DNA from 2 places in the Sporosarcina beigongshangi genome. Region 1 is predicted to be linked to the other one. Evidence: riboswitches for the same ligand, from Rfam matches in the RefSeq annotation. Region 1 holds a riboswitch; the other holds the start of a gene.
The links. A riboswitch is a leader RNA that binds a small molecule or an ion and turns the genes downstream of it on or off. The one in region 1 is predicted to bind FMN.

Region 1 (8,622 bases):
GAATATGGGCTAGAAATTCAAGGCGTAGCGAAAGTAGAACGTCAGGAAAAGGCTAAAGAATCCTTGAAACTAGTTGGTCTTGCTGGATATGAAGACCAGTATCCGAACCAATTAAGTGGTGGGATGCAGCAGCGTGTTGGTCTTGCTAGAGCATTAGCGAATGGACCCGATATATTATTAATGGATGAAGCGTTTAGCGCACTTGATCCACTCATTCGAAAAGATATGCAAGATGAGTTGCTACAGCTTCATAATGATATGGGAAAAACGATTATCTTCATTACCCATGATTTGGATGAGGCCTTACGCATTGGCGATCGAATTGCACTGATGAAAGATGGAGAAATCGTTCAAATTGGGACGCCCGAAGAAATATTAATGAGCCCATCAAATGAATATGTTGAACGTTTTGTTGAGGATGTAGATTTATCGAAGGTGTTGACAGCAGGTCACATTATGATAAAAGCTGACACAGTCCAAATCGACCGCGGACCTAGGGTTGCGCTTCGACTGATGAAACGTCTTGGGATTTCTTCTATTTATGTAGTGGATAAAGGAAATCGTCTACTCGGTGCGGTAACAGCGCAGGATGCGGTAGATGCAGTTGAATCAGGTAAAACGTTGGATGCGGTTCTCATCTCCGATCTTCCAATGATATCTGCGGATACATTGCTGATTGACCTATTTGACATTGTTTCAACAGCGACGATACCTGTGGCTGTGGTAAATGAAGATAATAAGCTACAAGGGATTATTATTCGCGGTGCACTGATTGGGGCATTAGCTGGCGACAATCAGTTTATTAATAATGATGGTGTTGTTGATTCCGTCGAGCAAAACGATTCGGAGGTGAAATCAAATGAATAACTTACCTCGTCTACCGTTTGCGGACTGGATCGATAATGGTGTCGACTGGCTTGTGACCACGTTTGGTACTGTGTTTGATGGTATTGCGGATTTACTTGCGGGGATTGTTGAAGGGTCAGTTGAAGGACTTAATATGGTACCATCGATTCTGCTTGCCGTTCTATTCTCCTTGCTTGCGTGGCTAATTTCCACGCGGCGGATTGCTCTGATGTCACTGGTTGGTTTGCTGTTCATCGATTATTTAGGCTATTGGTATCCGATGTTACAGATGCTAGCACTTGTCGTTACATCTGTAGCGATAGCTATTGTGATAGGCATTCCACTTGGTATTTGGGGTTCACAGCAAGCACGTGCGCGTAAGATCATTAATCCTATTTTGGATCTGATGCAGACGATGCCTGCGTTTGTTTACTTGTTACCCGCAATTTTCTTTTTCAATATTGGTGTTGTTCCAGGAGTGGTTGCATCGGTTATATTTTCGATGCCACCAACGATTCGTCTGACAATGCTAGGTATCGAGCAAGTGCCAAAAGATTTGATCGAGGCAACAGAAGCATTTGGTTCTACAACGTGGCAGCGGTTAATAAAGACACAAATACCACTAGCTAAACCGACGATTATGGCCGGCGTCAATCAAAGCATTATGCTGAGTTTATCTATGGTCGTCATCGCATCAATGGTTGGTGCACCGGGTCTCGGTGAGGAAGTGTACCGGGCTGTTACACAATTAAAAACAGGCGTTGGGTTTGAAGCGGGTCTAGCAATTGTTATTGTGGCCATTATTTTGGACCGAGTTACACAATACGCAGGAAAGAAAAAACAAGGGGGAACTACATTATGAAATTGACAAAAAAGGTATTAGGACTTGGAGCGGTTGCTCTACTGGCGGTTGGACTTGCAGCATGTGGGAACGATGATGAGAAAGCAGGGACGGATTCAACAAAATCTGTCGGCGAATCACTGAACTATAAAATTACTGGGATTGACCCAGGTGCAGGTATTATGGAAGCTACAGAGAAGGCTATTGAAGAGTATGGCTTAGATGAATATGACCTGGTAACAGGCTCAGGTGCGGCGATGACGGCAGCGTTGAAAAAAGCTTATGATAAAGAAGAGCCAATCGTCGTAACGGGTTGGACACCGCATTGGAAGTTCGCCGAATATGATTTGAAATACCTTGAAGATCCAAAAGGTGTATACGGTGAAGAGGAACAAATTCGTTCGATCGGTAGACTCGGTCTGGCAGAAGATTTACCAGAAGCACATAAAATTTTGTCGCAGTTCAACTGGACAGAAGCTGATATGGGTGAAGTGATGATTGCTATCCAAGAAGGCGAAAAAGAAGAAGCTGCTGCACAAAATTGGGTTGATGCGAACGCGGATAAAGTAGCGGAATGGACAGCAGGCGTAGAAAAAGTAGATGGCGATAAAATTAAACTAGCTTATGTGGCATGGGATAGCGAAATTGCTAGCCATAATGTGATTAAATTAGTGTTAGAAGATATGGGGTATACTGTAACGTTGGTTCAAGTTGAAGCAGGTCCTTTATGGACGGCGGTAGCAGATGGTAGTGCAGATGCATCGCTTGCAGCATGGTTACCATTGACACATAAAACGTATGCAGAAAAATTTGATGGCAAGTTTGAAGAGCTTGGTGTTAACATGGAAGGCGTTAAAACAGGACTTGTTGTGCCGGCGTATATGGACATTACATCAATTGAAGATTTGAAGAAATAAGTAACATGAAAAGACTCAGTTCCAGTTAAATGGAGTTGAGTCTTTTTGATTATATGAGGGTAATATGTTATCTTATCATCAGTACGTTTTAGAAAAACTCTTCGGGGCAAGGTGAAATTCCTTACCGGCGGTGATCGAGCGATTGCTCGTTAGTCCGTGACCCGCCCTTCCTATTTGGAAGGCGGTGGAGCTGGTGAAATTCCGGCACCGACAGTTAAAGTCTGGATGGGAGAAGCTGTTTGACTATATGTACTATGCTTATTTAACTTGCTTGAGTAGGATTAAATCCTACTCAAGCAAGTTAAAGCCTCCGGCGGATGTCACAGATTTTGAAAGGAGTTAATCGAGCAAGCTCGATTCAAACTCTGGACGCAATTACGCCGAGGCGCAATTGATCTCTGCCCTTTCATAACAGTGAAAGGGGGAATGCTGATGGACCATAGATATTGTATGGGAATTACTCTTGGACTTGCGTACAGTGCAAGAGGACAGAATTCACCGAATCCTTTCGCCAATGGAACAGGAATCGGGCTTCTTAAAGTTGCCGAAATGGAAGCTATCACCGGCATTTTACAGGAAGAGGCAGAGCAGATGAATCGAGCATTTTTTCACCTTATTAATTACTACGGGAAGCCGTATGTCACCTTGAAAGCCGCCGCAACTCTCGACGGTTGTCTTTCAACGCAGACTGGGGACAGCAAATGGATTACTTCGGATGCAGCAAGAACCGATGTCCATCACCTCCGCCATACCCATGATGCTATTTTGGTCGGCATACAAACCGTACTTCATGATAACCCTTTCCTCACCACCCGTTTGCCCCATGGTGGAAAGAATCCAATTCGAATTATCTTTAGACAGGCATCCTAGGATGCCAACAACAGCAATATTACGACGAGACGCAATTGATCAGAGTCGGAAATTAATTAGCCATGGTGCTTCTTTATTCATGGACAATACAAGGAACCGGATGACGAATCACTCCGTTTTTTAGATGTGCCACAAATCGGGGATGATATTCGATTGAGTGCCAGGTTCGTGAAGGAGGATTGACAGTAATTGTTTACTGGAATTATTGAAGAAATCGGAACAGTTTCAGCGGTAAGGCCAGCGACGAATTCATTGCAACTATCGATCCGTTGTAGCAAAGTGCTAAGCGATGTTAAAAAAGGAGATAGTATTGCAGTGAATGGTGTTTGTTTGACGGTCTCACACTTCTCAAGCAACCAATTTACAGCGGATGTCATGCCGGAAACAGTTAAGGCGACAACACTCCAAGCATTGCGTGCGGGAAGTCCCGTCAACTTAGAGAGAGCGATGGCGGCGGATGGTCGCTTCGGTGGTCATCTAGTCAGTGGACATGTTGATGGCACGGGCGAAATTATATCGATTAGACAGAAAGAAAATGCGGTGTATGTGGAAATCAACGTGGATGCTAATCTGTTAAAGTATTTTATCCCAAAGGGTTCTGTAACAGTGGATGGCACTTCACTGACTGTCTTTGGTGTGACGGATAAAGGATTTATCATCTCACTCATCCCAGTCACACAAGATGACTCAATCATAAGCAGGAAAAGGACTGGGGATCGAGTGAACGTTGAATGTGACATGCTCGCAAAATATATTGAACGGCTAATGACTACAAACAAAGAGAATTCGGCTGGTGGTTTAACTATGGATACACTCATCACCAGTGGTTTCCTCGGTTAAGGGAGGACGACAGATGTATACTACTGTTGAAATAGCAGTCGAGGAACTGAAAAAAGGGAAAGCGATTATCGTCGTTGATGACGAGGACCGAGAAAATGAAGGGGACTTTGTTGCACTCGGGGAATTTGCTACACCTGAAATGATTAACTTTATGGCAACGGAGGGTCGTGGACTAATCTGCGTGCCAATAGATGAGGAGAAATCACGGCAGCTCGAACTTGGGCTCATGACAGAAAATAATAGTGATGTGCACGGAACTGCATTTACCATCAGCATTGATCATTCGGAAAGTCACACCGGAATCTCCGCGTTTGAACGTTCAGAGACCGTATTGAAAATGCTTGGGAGTGATGCAGGATCAACCGATTTTAGAAGACCGGGACATATTTTTCCGTTGATTGCAAAAGAGGGCGGAGTCCTGAAACGGGCCGGCCATACGGAGGCTGCTGTTGACTTAGCTAGGCTGGCTGGAGCAGAACCAGTCGGTGTTATTTGTGAAATTATGAATGTCGATGGAACGATGGCAAGTGGGCCGCAGCTGAAAGAGATTGCGGAACGATTGAATCTTGTTATTTTGACGATCCAGGAACTGATTACCTATTGCGAAGAAAATGAAAAACGTATCAAGCATATCGCTGATATTGAATTTTAAGGGGGATTTATGATGAGAACAATTTACGAAGGACATTTAGTTGGAACAGGATTGAAAATTGGAATCGTTGTTGCGAGATTTAATGAATTTATTACTGGAAAATTATTAGATGGCGCGGAAGATGCATTGCGTCGTCATGGTGTTGCTGAAAGTGATACGGCAGTTGCGTGGGTGCCGGGTGCTTATGAAATTCCTCTTGTGGCTAAGAAAATGGCGGCTTCGGGGAAATATGATGCTGTCATTACGCTTGGTACAGTAATTCGTGGCGCAACACCACATTTCGATTTTGTGTGTAATGAAGTGGCAAAAGGTGTGGCCGCCATCAATATGCAAGAAGGCGTTCCGGTTATCTTCGGTGTCTTAACGACAGATACAATCGAGCAGGCAATTGAACGCGCAGGGACGAAAGCCGGTAATAAAGGCTGGGATGCAGGGGCGTCTGCTATTGAAATGGCGAATTTATTGAAACAAATATAAAGAATAGGACGGGCTCAGCTGCAATTAATGGGTTGAGCCTTTCTATTGATCTTATGTTCTTTCCAGAAATCAGAAGCTGGTGAGAGTGAACTTTATGTGGAATAAATGTGAACGATACGTGTCTGAAAATATTTTTTTCGCTATGTCGATGTGATTACAGCCTTTGAATTGTCGCAAAAACGAATGAAAATCGTTATGATAAAGATAGAAGTTATTGTAAAAGAAGGAGCGATTTAAGATGACTGCTTTTCCAGAAAAGACATGCTCAATTGAAAAACTAGTTACAATCCCAGAGGATGTTCAAAAAGTATTGAATGGTCAAAAGACGGCTACGCGCCGCAATGGTGTGTACGCTTATCCGGGAGAGATTATGGTACTGGATGGTCAAGAGTTTAAGGTGGATGCACTTTATTCACAAACACTTGGTGAAATGACGGACGAACACGCAAAGCAAGAGGGCTATACGAACATGGAGGAGTACAAACAAGCGATTTTGTCTATGCATGCAAAAATGCCATGGATTCCGACGATGAGCGTGTGGGTCCATGAATTTAGCCCGATAGCGAAGTAATCGTGAGATGAAATCGGAAATCTACGGAATAATTGTTTTTCTCCATGTGCTGAGTGCAGTTCTGTCCATTGGTCCGTTAACAATTTTGATGCCGGTTATCAAGCGTCTACATGGTGTTGAAGCTGGCATAGAACAAGCATACTTATCCGTAATTAAGGTTGTCATTCGAATCGTTATGCACGCAGGGCATGTCCTTGTAGTTAGTGGTGTCTTGCTACTGATTTTTGGACCTTATCCATGGACTACATCATGGGTGATTCTAACGCTTGCTGTTTTACTTGTATCAGGTGTTTTCTTATCAAAAGGCTTTACAATTGTGTTGCGCCGGTTTCATAAGCCTGATGCCGATAAAACCGATATTCTTAAAAGGTTGATGACCACGTCATGGGTTTATCTTGGGCTAATGCTCCTCATGCTTTGGCTGATGGTACAAAAGCCGATGATTTGGTGAATAAATATTTGTGATACATAGAAAGAGATGTGCGCCTTTGCAGGTGCATATCTTTTTTATATTCTTTATCGATTCCTTTTATGGTGTTGTTCGTCTAGATAGGAAAGGGGGTGGGACAGTGGAGCAAAGTGAGGAGTCAATTTACCTTGAACATAGTGATCGCATTTATCGATATATTTTTTTACAAGTCCGTCAGAAGGAGTTGGCGGAAGATTTGACGCAGGAGACATTTTATCGGGCATTTAAAAATCTGCATACCTTTCAGAAGCAAGCAAGTCTATCGACATGGTTACTTAAAATAGCAAAAAATGCAACTTATGATCATTTTAGGCGTAAGAGAATCATTCAGTTTTTTAGTATGGGGAAAGAGGAAGTCACAGATGCGATTAGTTTTTCTCCAGAGGATGAATACTTGAAAAAGGATAGCACTCAAAGACTTTACAATGCGTTGGCGAGCCTAAAGAAGGACTATCGTGAAGTACTTCTTTTACGAAAAATTAACGAAAGTTCGATTAAAGAAACGGCATATATATTGGGTTGGACGGAGACCAAAGTGAAGTCGACAATGGCGCGGGCATTTGCTGCACTGAAAAAAGAAATGCTAGAACGGGAGGGAAGAATCGATGAGTGATTTCGACGAATATGATGTGGAATTTGACAAGTTGAAGGATCTTGAGAGAACCGATATTGCACGGGTGGCTAGTTTTAATAAATTGGAGGATCGTAGCAGGAAGAAGAAATTGCGCATACTCCCGATGATTGCTTCTAGTGTAGTGGTTTCTGTAGTTGCCTTGTTTTTAGTTTTGACGCTGTTTGAGTATGTACCTAATTTAGGTAGTGGGAAATCCATTATTGACGATCAAACCGAACTGGAAATTCCTATTGTTGAAGTAACGGCGAATATGTTCACAGTTGAGTATGGAATCGATAATATGGACCGAGGAAATCATGATTATGAAACCACCGGTACTGATAAACGAATTGTAATAGACCTTGGAGTATCAAACTTCAAGCGAGGAGATATCGTCTATTTTAAAATGCCTGTCTATTCGAACGAAAATTCTGGATTAAATTTGAAAGAACATCAACTATCACGAATTGTTGGCCTACCTGGGGAGAAAATTGAAATTAAAAAGGGGCAAGTCTTTATTAATAATCAGAAACTCGAAGCCTTTTACTCAATTCCAACTGTGAGAGGAATGGCAATGGAAGAGTATTTTGAAAAAGTTAGTTCTCAAAACACCATGATGAACGAAGAAGATTTTCAAGAAAATATGGAGTCTATTTTAGTTCCTGAAGGCTCGGTGTTTGTTTTAGGGGATCAATGGTGGAGGAGTGTTGACAGTCGTCATTTTGGACCAATATCTTTAAGTGACGTCGAGGGAAAAGTGCTAGGATATGATCGTTGATACTAAGTATGGAGGGGTAGCAGAAGCCGCTATAGCGGCTTCCGTGAAATCATTCCATTTGCTTTACTAGGCCCATACACATTTTTTATGGAACACGAAATCCACTAAAGCGTTAAACTACGAAATCGCTCCGCAACAAACGCTAAATCCTCTAAAAATAAAGCCCTCAAATTAGGTCGTCGTCGAACGGCAAGGGGATGATAAGCCACAGCAGTGGGGTAGCCTTGAATGTTATGCCATTGTCCGCGTAATGATTTCACGTCAGCCTTTGGATTTCGAAAAAAGGATTGGACTGCGACATTGCCTAGACAAAGAATAAGCTCTGGCTTTTTCATTTGTATTTGTTGCTCTAAATGTTGCATACATATTTGGCGTGTTTGGTCTTTATCATAAGCACGCACAGGTTTTCTTTTTAGGATGAAGGTCACATACATATCTTCCGTTTTCAATCCAGCTTCATTGACTGTTTGCTGTAAGGTTTGCCGTGTTCCGCAAATAAAAGCATTGCCTTCACGGTCTTCTCGCGCTCCCGGATTATCGAGAATAACTAGAATGGGAGCATCTGGATTCCCTTCTCCCCAAACCATACGCGTTCCATGTTTATCAAGCCCGCATTCACAACAGTCTTTTGCGTTATCAGGTACTGGTTCTTCTGGCCATATTGTCGGGCAAAAATCAGACATCTATATCAGCTCCTTCCACTATGTTTTATTATCTCCATTTTGGGGAACAATTATGTGTGGTCTAT
Region 2 (8,622 bases), on a different contig from region 1:
TTTCAGATTCAGGCTCCGTCTCTGGAGTCACCACTTCTTTGTCTTTTTCCTCATCTTTATTATCTTCGTCTTCTAAAGCGATGTCTTGGTCAACATCTTTTTGTGCATCATCAGGTTTCTTTTTATCTGTTTCTTCATAGCTAACGACAGCATCTCCATCTTTAGCTGACGGATTACTACCTGGATTATAAAAATCAGAAACAACATAAACTAAAATAATAACTGGTATTAGCGTAAATAATCCGAGAACGATATTAATCATTAAATGACTAGATTTCCTTTTCGGCTTGCGACCTTTCCTATGCAATTCTGCACGGGATGGTAGACTGTCACTATCCTGAAGAATCTCTCTCCTATGTTCTTCGAATTCAGTTTTGTAATTATCTTTTTTCATCGCTACATTCTCCTATCACATCGTGCTATTCCTTCATTATGACGAATTTTACTGCGAAAATCAAATCTGCCTTTGTCGACTTCTGTGTTACAAATTGTTAACCAAGTAGCCTGATTAACCTGTCCTGCCAATCCACTATCGGCCGATCAACGTGAAGTTCCTTTTGGCGATCAAACTGCGATCCCTCGTTCATCCCACAAACAGAACAACAAAATATCGGTCTATCATTACAAATCTCTCCAAAAAACGCCAATAGTACTTCTCGAAGACATTTTTCAGAATGGACTAATCGTAACATAATTTGTAGCTGAGCCTCTTTATCGCGCACTAATTCTGCCATCCACTGAATAACATCCTCAACTGGCATCCGTTCTTTATAATAATCTATGACGCGTTTCCCTGTTTCGCTCATACCAGTCATCGCTGCCGCTTCATCCGGCGAAATATTGTCTCCTAGCAGTCCTATGTAATGCCTGATTTCTACTTCCTGTGGAACATCTCCCTGCACAATAAAGCGCATTCTTCTTTCATCATCAGCTGTGAAAAGTAAAGTTGCCGCCGATTGTTCACCGTCGCGCCCTGCTCGACCCACTTCTTGTATATAACTAGCGATAGCTTGTGGGACATGCTCATGAATGACCTGACGGATATCATCTTTATGTATGCCCATTCCAAACGCATTTGTCGCACATATCCAGCTAATTTCACCTGTACTAAATTGCTCTTGGATAAACGCACGATCTTCCTGTTCCTTCCCAGCGTGATAGGAAGCAGCCGCTATACCCAACTGTTGTAAAATAACTGCCAGCTCATCTGCCCTTTTTCGAGAAGCAGCATAAATAATACCGGGTCCTATCGTCCCCATAACCCGTTCTTTGATCCATTCCGTCTTCATCATTTCATTCTCAACTTTGACAATCGCATAAGAAATATTTGGACGATCCAATGATTGGCGATGAATAGCAGGAGATTGAAGCTGTAAATAATGGAGAATATCTGCGATTACTTTATCATTTGCCGTAGCAGTAAGTGCCAGCACACCGGGACGATTAAATTCCCCAAACAATTCACCAATCCGTAAATAGTCCGGTCTAAAATCAAAGCCCCATTGCGAAATACAATGCGCTTCATCGACAACAATTAACGCAAGCTGAATTGTACGCAATAGTGCAACCACATTTTTCTGCAATAGCATTTCTGGTGAAATGAAAATGAATTTATACTTCCCTAATTCAGCCATAATTCGTTTTTTCTCTGAAAATGACAAAAATGAATTTAATGCAACAACCTGTTTTTCACCATTCTTTTTCATAATGGCCACTTGGTCCTCCATCAAGGCCACAAGTGGTGAAACGATTAGAACTGCCCCCTGTAATTCATATGCTGGTAGCTGATAACAGAGTGATTTGCCGACTCCAGTTGGCAAAATAGCAAGCGTATCTTTGCCGGCGATAACATCGCGAATGACCGCTTCTTGCCCCGGTCTAAATTGCTCAAAACCAAATTTTTCTTGAAGTACTTTATAAATATCCATTAGCTCCCAGCCCCCGTCCGTGCACCTAAAATAAGTCGTAGCTGAAAATAAGACAGCTCCCCAAACTCATCCTTCAATATGCGTAGCCTACGTGTTTCAACTTCCTTTACTTTCGCAACGACAGCCTCTATGTAATCCTCAGTGACAAATTGACTAAGAGGAAATTGCGGATCATTAATAGACATTTCGACAAAATGGTCTTCAATTGTACTCAATTTTAAATTTCTCGTTGTCGCAATTTCTTCAATGGACAATCCTCGATTGAAAAGCTGTTGTGTTTTTCTAGAAGAATCAGTCAAATAGGTCGTTACTTTAATATTGTCGGCAATTTTTCGTAAAAAAGACAAATCAGCGGCTTGTTCAATTACAACGAGTAGCTTATGTAAACCTTCTATAAAAAGTAAATATACCGAAAACGGCTGTAGCCCCAAATGAGCTCCTAACTGATCCCATGTCCAGCCTGTTAGCTTAAAACCACTTAGCCTATGTGTCATAATTATTTTTTGATTATCATCCATGCCACTACGCTCTATGCATAGCCTTAGCTCCTCGGCAATATAACGAGCGTATGCAGGATCGCTAATCGGTTGCTTATGGAATAGGTTTCTAATGAAGTTTTGGCTATCATAATCTTTTTGAACCGGTATAAATGCATGTTCACCTGCTTTAAAATTCGACACCGTCTGGATAGCAAGCGACAACCTTGCAAAAAAAATCATTTCTCTGCCCCGATAATCCCAACCGTTAAACGCATAGACAGGTAAATTCTCTACAAGCTGGCGACCACTCGGCGTTATATTGACGAAGGAATCTTCCCCCGCTATAATAAAGCCCGAATTCCTCAGCAGTGTTGCTGCTTCGTCAAAGTGCTCGACAGTCAATTTCGGCAATATACCGAAGAAAGATTTTAAGCCATAGTATTCGACATCCTGTAACGTCTGCCCCGAGCGTTTGCCACGCAATAAATGGAATCCTGCATAAATGGTTCGCTCACCATCTAGCTTCTGAATGATTGTTAATAGGATTGAAGAAAGATTCATAATAAATTCCTCCACAAAACAAATTCTTTTTGTTGAAAACTGTTGTCAATATCATTAGAATGAAGTATGAAGTATTTTTAGTAAATTGTTTGTACGGAGAAAAGAGGAGAGAAAGACTATGCCTAAATATACAATCGTCGATCAAGATACATGCATCGCATGTGGCGCTTGTGGAGCAGCCGCTCCGGATATTTACGATTATGATGATGAAGGAATTGCTTACGTTATCCTCGATGATAACACGGGTACAACGGAAGTTCCAGAAGAACTAATGGAAGATTTGGAAGATGCATTTGATGGTTGCCCGACCGATTCAATCAAAATCGCAGATGCGCCATTCGATGGCGATGCGTTAAAATACGAAGACTGATTTTACGTTCTTCATAAAGAAAAACCGTCCTCGAGTTATTCGGACGGTTTTTCTTTATGTCTAAATTGTGACGTTTTTATCTGAATCCAGATAAAGCCTCCTGACTCAATCACGCCATTAATTGAGTTCTTTGCTGAGCAATCCATTTTTTCATGCTCTTGAACAGTAACATTGTAATTACCATAAGCATAATTCCTTTGATTACGTTAAAAGGTAGAACCCCCAAAACGATAAATGCAGATAATTCACTGCCAGCCATCGCCGGGAAATTCATGAAGTACGTATACATCGGTAAAAATAGTACATAATTCAAAATACTCATACCAACGGCCATAGCAACTGTCCCTGCAATCAGTCCAGCAGCTAACCCTTTAGATGTTTTGAATTTATTGTGAATATAATAGATTGGCAGGATGAATAACACGCCTGTCGCGAAGTTCGCAATTTCTCCCACTGGAACACCTGTTGGACTTCCTGACATAAACCAGTGCATAACGTTCTTGATCAATTCAACAAGGATGCCTGCTACCGGACCCATTGTCATAATTGCTAGTACTGCTGGAATTTCCCCGAAATCGATTTTCAAAAATCCTGGTAGTGCTGGCAACGGGAAATTGAATTGCATTAACACCGTTCCAATACTTCCTAGAATTGCGATGAGAATCATCTTTCTTAACTTCTTGTTGTTCATGTGTTCCTCTCTCCTTTTGCGATTCACTTCAAAAGAGGAAAGGTCGTTCCGTCAATCATTGTCTACAAAAAATCCCCAAAGCTCATTCATAAGCTCAGGGGAGTGTTAAAAGGTTCATTTAAAAGGACGTATAAAAGAAGCTTCTTCTTTAATCCGCACTTAAAAAAAGCACCCTTTTTGTGGACAACACAAAAAGACGGCCGCACCTTCACCTTCTCCCATCCAGACTATACTGTCGGCTCCGGAATCACACCAGAATCAGCTGTTAAGCTCGCGGGCTAGGAGAGAAACTCTCCATTTCCGCCGGTCGGGAATTACACCCTGCCCCGAAGATGAATCAATATTTTATTACTACTCTAGTATATACAGCAAAAAACGCTTTGTAAACATAATTGCTTACAAGGCGTTTATTATTGTAGTGCATCATTTCATGAAATACATCAGCTTATTCTGGTAATACAGTTGTCAAATCATAATGGAGGAAAGTCGATTGCATTACGTTTTCTAAACGCACTTGCATGTTAAAGTTTTTGGCCGTTAGTATGAACCCTTCTAACATCGCACTTACCTCATCTTGATTCAGCCTGGACAAATCCAGTGGCTCTGTAAAGGTAATTACCGCAACTTCCTCTCTCTCCTGTACAGTATACAGAATACCTTTTGGCACTTCTTTCATTTCCAAAAGTGCTGCTTCAATTGTAGGTGCATGCCCTATTTCTGGAGCACTAAAGGCTTTGACTTCTCGTGTGTCAGATGTAACTTCAGCACTTTCTTCCTTTGTATTATCCAGCGCATTGTCTATCGACATTTTAGCTTGGATATTTACTGAATCAGCTGACTCGTTTACACGATCATCCATCGCGCTATCATTTTGCTGTAGCATGGAGGGAATAAGTAAACTCAAAACAAGTAATGCTGCTACCGCTACCAAAGCCGGTACCCACCTTTTAGACATTTTTCGACGAGGGGAATACAGGCGTTCATCTTGTTTTAGTCGTACTAATATGTCCGACTGCAGGCGCTCATCTTGTATATCTGGCATATTACGCAGAAGGCTGTCAATCTTGCTGTCGTCCCATTTTTTGTCGGTCATCTCATTTCCCCCCTTCTGTAGGAAGAGCATTCAACTTCTTTTGTAACGCTTTGATTGCCCGATGTTGTGTAGTCTTCACTTTACCTTCTGTCCAACTGAGAATTTCGGCCGTTTCTGCAATCGACAAGTCCTGGAAATAGCGCATTGTAACGACCATTTTTTGGTCACCAGTACAAGTATTCAATGCTTCTAATAACGCCTTCATCTCTTCACTAAGTGTGACCAATTCCTCAGGTAAAATTCCCGTTGAAACAAGCTCACTTTTTTCCCAGTCGAACTTATCAAATAGATGCTTTTTACGGACAGCACTTTTTCTGAAATGGTCAATTGCAACATTTTTCGCAATGGAAAAAAGCCATGTCTTTTCAGAACTTTTCCCTTCAAAACCGCTATATGCCCGCAATACCCTCACATACACTTCATGCACGAGATCCTCGGCGTGATCGCGATCTCTTGTCAAATAGATAAGAAATTTGAACACATCCTGATGGTATTGCTCATAAAGTCGGTGGAAAACGGAGTCGTCCATGAAATACCCCCGTTCTATACATTAGTCGTTATTCAAGCTAAATAGTTACAACTTTTTTAAAGGCAATGTGCAGCTAAAAATAGTACCGCATTGTTCCCCTCTGCTCGCCGTAATCGCGCCACTATGTGAATCAATAATATTTTTAGCGATTGCAAGACCTAAGCCTGTTCCACCCTTACCTCTTGTCCTTGCCTTATCCGCCTTATAAAAACGTTCAAAAATATACGGCAGATCCTCTTCTGGTATTCCAACACCTGTATCCGTAACGGTCATTTCAATCATATCCACATACTTCTCGATGCGTAATGTAACACTCCCACCATCAGGTGTATGCCGGATAGCATTGTCAATTAAATTCGTAAACACTTGCTCAATTCGATCTTCATCGACATTTGAAACAATTTTTTCGTCACTCGGAAAATCAAATACCAACTCAACATTCGCATCACGTGCAATTTGCATGAATTTGGTAACAATCCGATCTAGGAAAGGAATCATCTCCACATCGTCTTTGTACAGTCGCATATGCCCTGATTCCATTCGTGCAAGGTCAAGCAAATCCGTGACAAGCCTTCCCATTCGCTTAGACTCTTCATGAATAATGTGGATCATCTCATTGCGTTCTTCGTCATTCGCCGTGACGCCATCAATTATCGCTTCACTATACCCTTGAAGCATCGAAATCGGCGTCCGTAATTCATGGGACACGTTGGCAATGAAGTCGGAGCGGAGCTTGTCCAGCTTATGCTGATCTGTCATATCACGAAGAACAGCAACTACCCCGCGAATGTCACTCCCACTATAAAGGGGACTGATTGAAACAGCGTAAAAGCGCCCTCCTAACTCTAATTCATCCTCTATTTCTTCTGCAAACGTGACAACATGATCGAGCATATGGTAAATTTCTGGTGGAATCGTATTCTCCTCATCCTGTGCACCGCTTTTAAAGTACCAATTTTGCAATAATCGCTCCGCCTGCGGATTGCTCAACAAAATCGTATAATCCCGATTAAACGTAATAACTGCATCTGCCATTGACGTTAAAATACTGGAAAGCTGCTCCTTTTCTTGGTTGATCAGTTCAACGTGATATTTAAGCTGTTTCCCCATCTGATTAAATGCAGTTGCAAGCTGACCTATCTCATCATTTTGTACAACGGGCAGTCTTGTATCAAAATTACCTTTCGATAATTCATTGGCAGCTTGCCTCATTCCACGTAAAGGGGATGTTATTCTTGTCGATAAGAAAAAAGCAAAAAAAGTTGTTAAAATAAATGCAATAAACGCTGACAAGAATACGATATTCGTTGTTTCCTTCGTCGCTCGATGAACAGCCTCTAAACTTTGATAGATGATTACCGAACCGGCGATTACTTGTTCTTGCTCAAATGGATAAGCTAATACAAGATATTGTTCCATTACATCACTTTTTTCGATGGATGGTAAAATCATCTCTTTTACAACCGGTGTAACTTCTTGTTGACTTGACAAGAAAATGGATTCAGAAAGAATTTTACTTTCAATTTCATCCTTATTCAGACCTAGCTGGAAAGAATACGTAATTTCCCCATCACTGTCTACTATCATAGCATCTACTTCATCACCAAGGATATCTTCAATAATAAGTTGCATCGAAGATTCACTTTCATGATCCACAACTATCTTTCCAATTGTCATGGCATCCCTTCGTAACGAATCCTCTGCTTGTTGCGTATGAAAATCGTCAAGAAATTCAAGCAGTAGCGCTGTCACGACAAACAGAACAAAGGAAACGAGAAGCAATATGGTTGCCCATAGCTTCCCGACGATTGAATTCCATATTCTATTCATTATGCGGAACCTCGAATTTATAGCCTACTCCCCAAACCGTAACAATCATTTTTGCAGCACGCTCAGAAACACGACTTAGTTTTTCACGTAACCGCTTAACATGCGTATCAACTGTTCGAAGATCACCAAAAAATTCATAATGCCATACTTCTTTTAATAGCTGCTCCCGATCAAATACTTTATCTGGTGATTTTGCTAGGAAATAAAGCAATTCATATTCCTTCGGCGTAAGATTCACTTCGTTGCCTTCCGCTGTCACACGATGTGCATCGTTATCGATTGTCAACTGTGGGAACACGACAAGATCTTTCGATGAAGAGGCTGATGCAGTACCATGAAAGGTCACAGATCTTCTAAGAATTGCCTTAACTCGTAAAACCACTTCACGTGGACTGAACGGCTTTACTATGTAATCATCGGCACCCGATTCAAACCCAGTTACACGATCAGCTTCTTCGCCCTTTGCTGTTAGCATAATAACAGGCGTCATGATTTTCTTTTCTCTTAACTCTTGCAATACCTCAAGACCATCTTTTTCAGGCATCATTAAATCTAATAATATACCGTCATAATGGTTCGTCAATGCCTTTTCAAGCGCTTCGGCGCCATCAACTGCTTCTTCGATTTCATAACCCTCGCGTGTGAGATACATATTTAACAGCCGACGAATCCGATCCTCGTCATCAACTACTAACAACGTCACTTTTTCTTCCACAACTAATTGCCCCTTTCCACACATATCTATGTTCATTGTACAAGCCACCTGATAAAAAAGAAACTACGAAGTCGGAGGCTTTAACTGATTTCAGCCAAAAAAACTGCACGGTGTCCTGTGAACAACCGTGCAGTTTCTTGGATCAAGCGTATGAATGCAATCCCGCAATGATTAAGTTCACGGCGATCAAGTTAAACATAATAATGATAAAACCGATGACCGCAAGCCACGCTGATTTTTCACCTTCCCATCCACGTGATAACCGCACATGGAGAAACGCTGCATAGAATAGCCATGTAATGAGTGCCCATACTTCCTTAGGGTCCCATCCCCAGAATCTAGACCATGCTTCATGTGCCCAGATCATAGCAAAGATCAGCGCTCCTAATGAAAAGACTGGGAAACCAATAATAACCGCACGATAGC

Region 2: linked by a shared signal. The riboswitch ahead of R2B77_RS07845 (ECF transporter S component) and the one ahead of R2B77_RS06145 (bifunctional diaminohydroxyphosphoribosylaminopyrimidine deaminase/5-amino-6-(5-phosphoribosylamino)uracil reductase RibD) in region 1 are both predicted to bind FMN.

Annotation. Positions count from the first base shown of each region.
Region 1 covers NZ_JAWLIR010000008.1:59,454-68,075, reverse strand. The annotation lists gene R2B77_RS06160 (quaternary amine ABC transporter ATP-binding protein) at 1-867, shown strand, start outside; gene R2B77_RS06155 (ABC transporter permease) at 860-1,708, shown strand; gene R2B77_RS06150 (glycine betaine ABC transporter substrate-binding protein) at 1,711-2,604, shown strand; FMN riboswitch at 2,698-2,845, shown strand; gene R2B77_RS06145 (bifunctional diaminohydroxyphosphoribosylaminopyrimidine deaminase/5-amino-6-(5-phosphoribosylamino)uracil reductase RibD) at 3,037-3,474, shown strand; gene ribE (riboflavin synthase) at 3,664-4,314, shown strand; gene ribB (3,4-dihydroxy-2-butanone-4-phosphate synthase) at 4,328-4,966, shown strand; gene ribH (6,7-dimethyl-8-ribityllumazine synthase) at 4,979-5,443, shown strand; gene R2B77_RS06125 (ASCH domain-containing protein) at 5,682-6,014, shown strand; gene R2B77_RS06120 (hypothetical protein) at 6,022-6,465, shown strand; gene R2B77_RS06115 (RNA polymerase sigma factor) at 6,584-7,096, shown strand; gene lepB (signal peptidase I) at 7,089-7,874, shown strand; gene R2B77_RS06105 (uracil-DNA glycosylase) at 7,979-8,557, opposite strand.
Region 2 covers NZ_JAWLIR010000010.1:139,483-148,104, forward strand. The annotation lists gene R2B77_RS07825 (LysM peptidoglycan-binding domain-containing protein) at 1-394, opposite strand, end outside; gene R2B77_RS07830 (RecQ family ATP-dependent DNA helicase) at 492-1,928, opposite strand; gene R2B77_RS07835 (helix-turn-helix domain-containing protein) at 1,928-2,968, opposite strand; gene R2B77_RS07840 (4Fe-4S domain-containing protein) at 3,087-3,338, shown strand; gene R2B77_RS07845 (ECF transporter S component) at 3,448-4,029, opposite strand; FMN riboswitch at 4,236-4,367, opposite strand; gene R2B77_RS07850 (hypothetical protein) at 4,475-5,122, opposite strand; gene R2B77_RS07855 (RNA polymerase sigma factor SigX) at 5,124-5,651, opposite strand; gene R2B77_RS07860 (ATP-binding protein) at 5,697-7,481, opposite strand; gene R2B77_RS07865 (response regulator transcription factor) at 7,474-8,232, opposite strand; gene ccsB (c-type cytochrome biogenesis protein CcsB) at 8,339-8,622, opposite strand, start outside.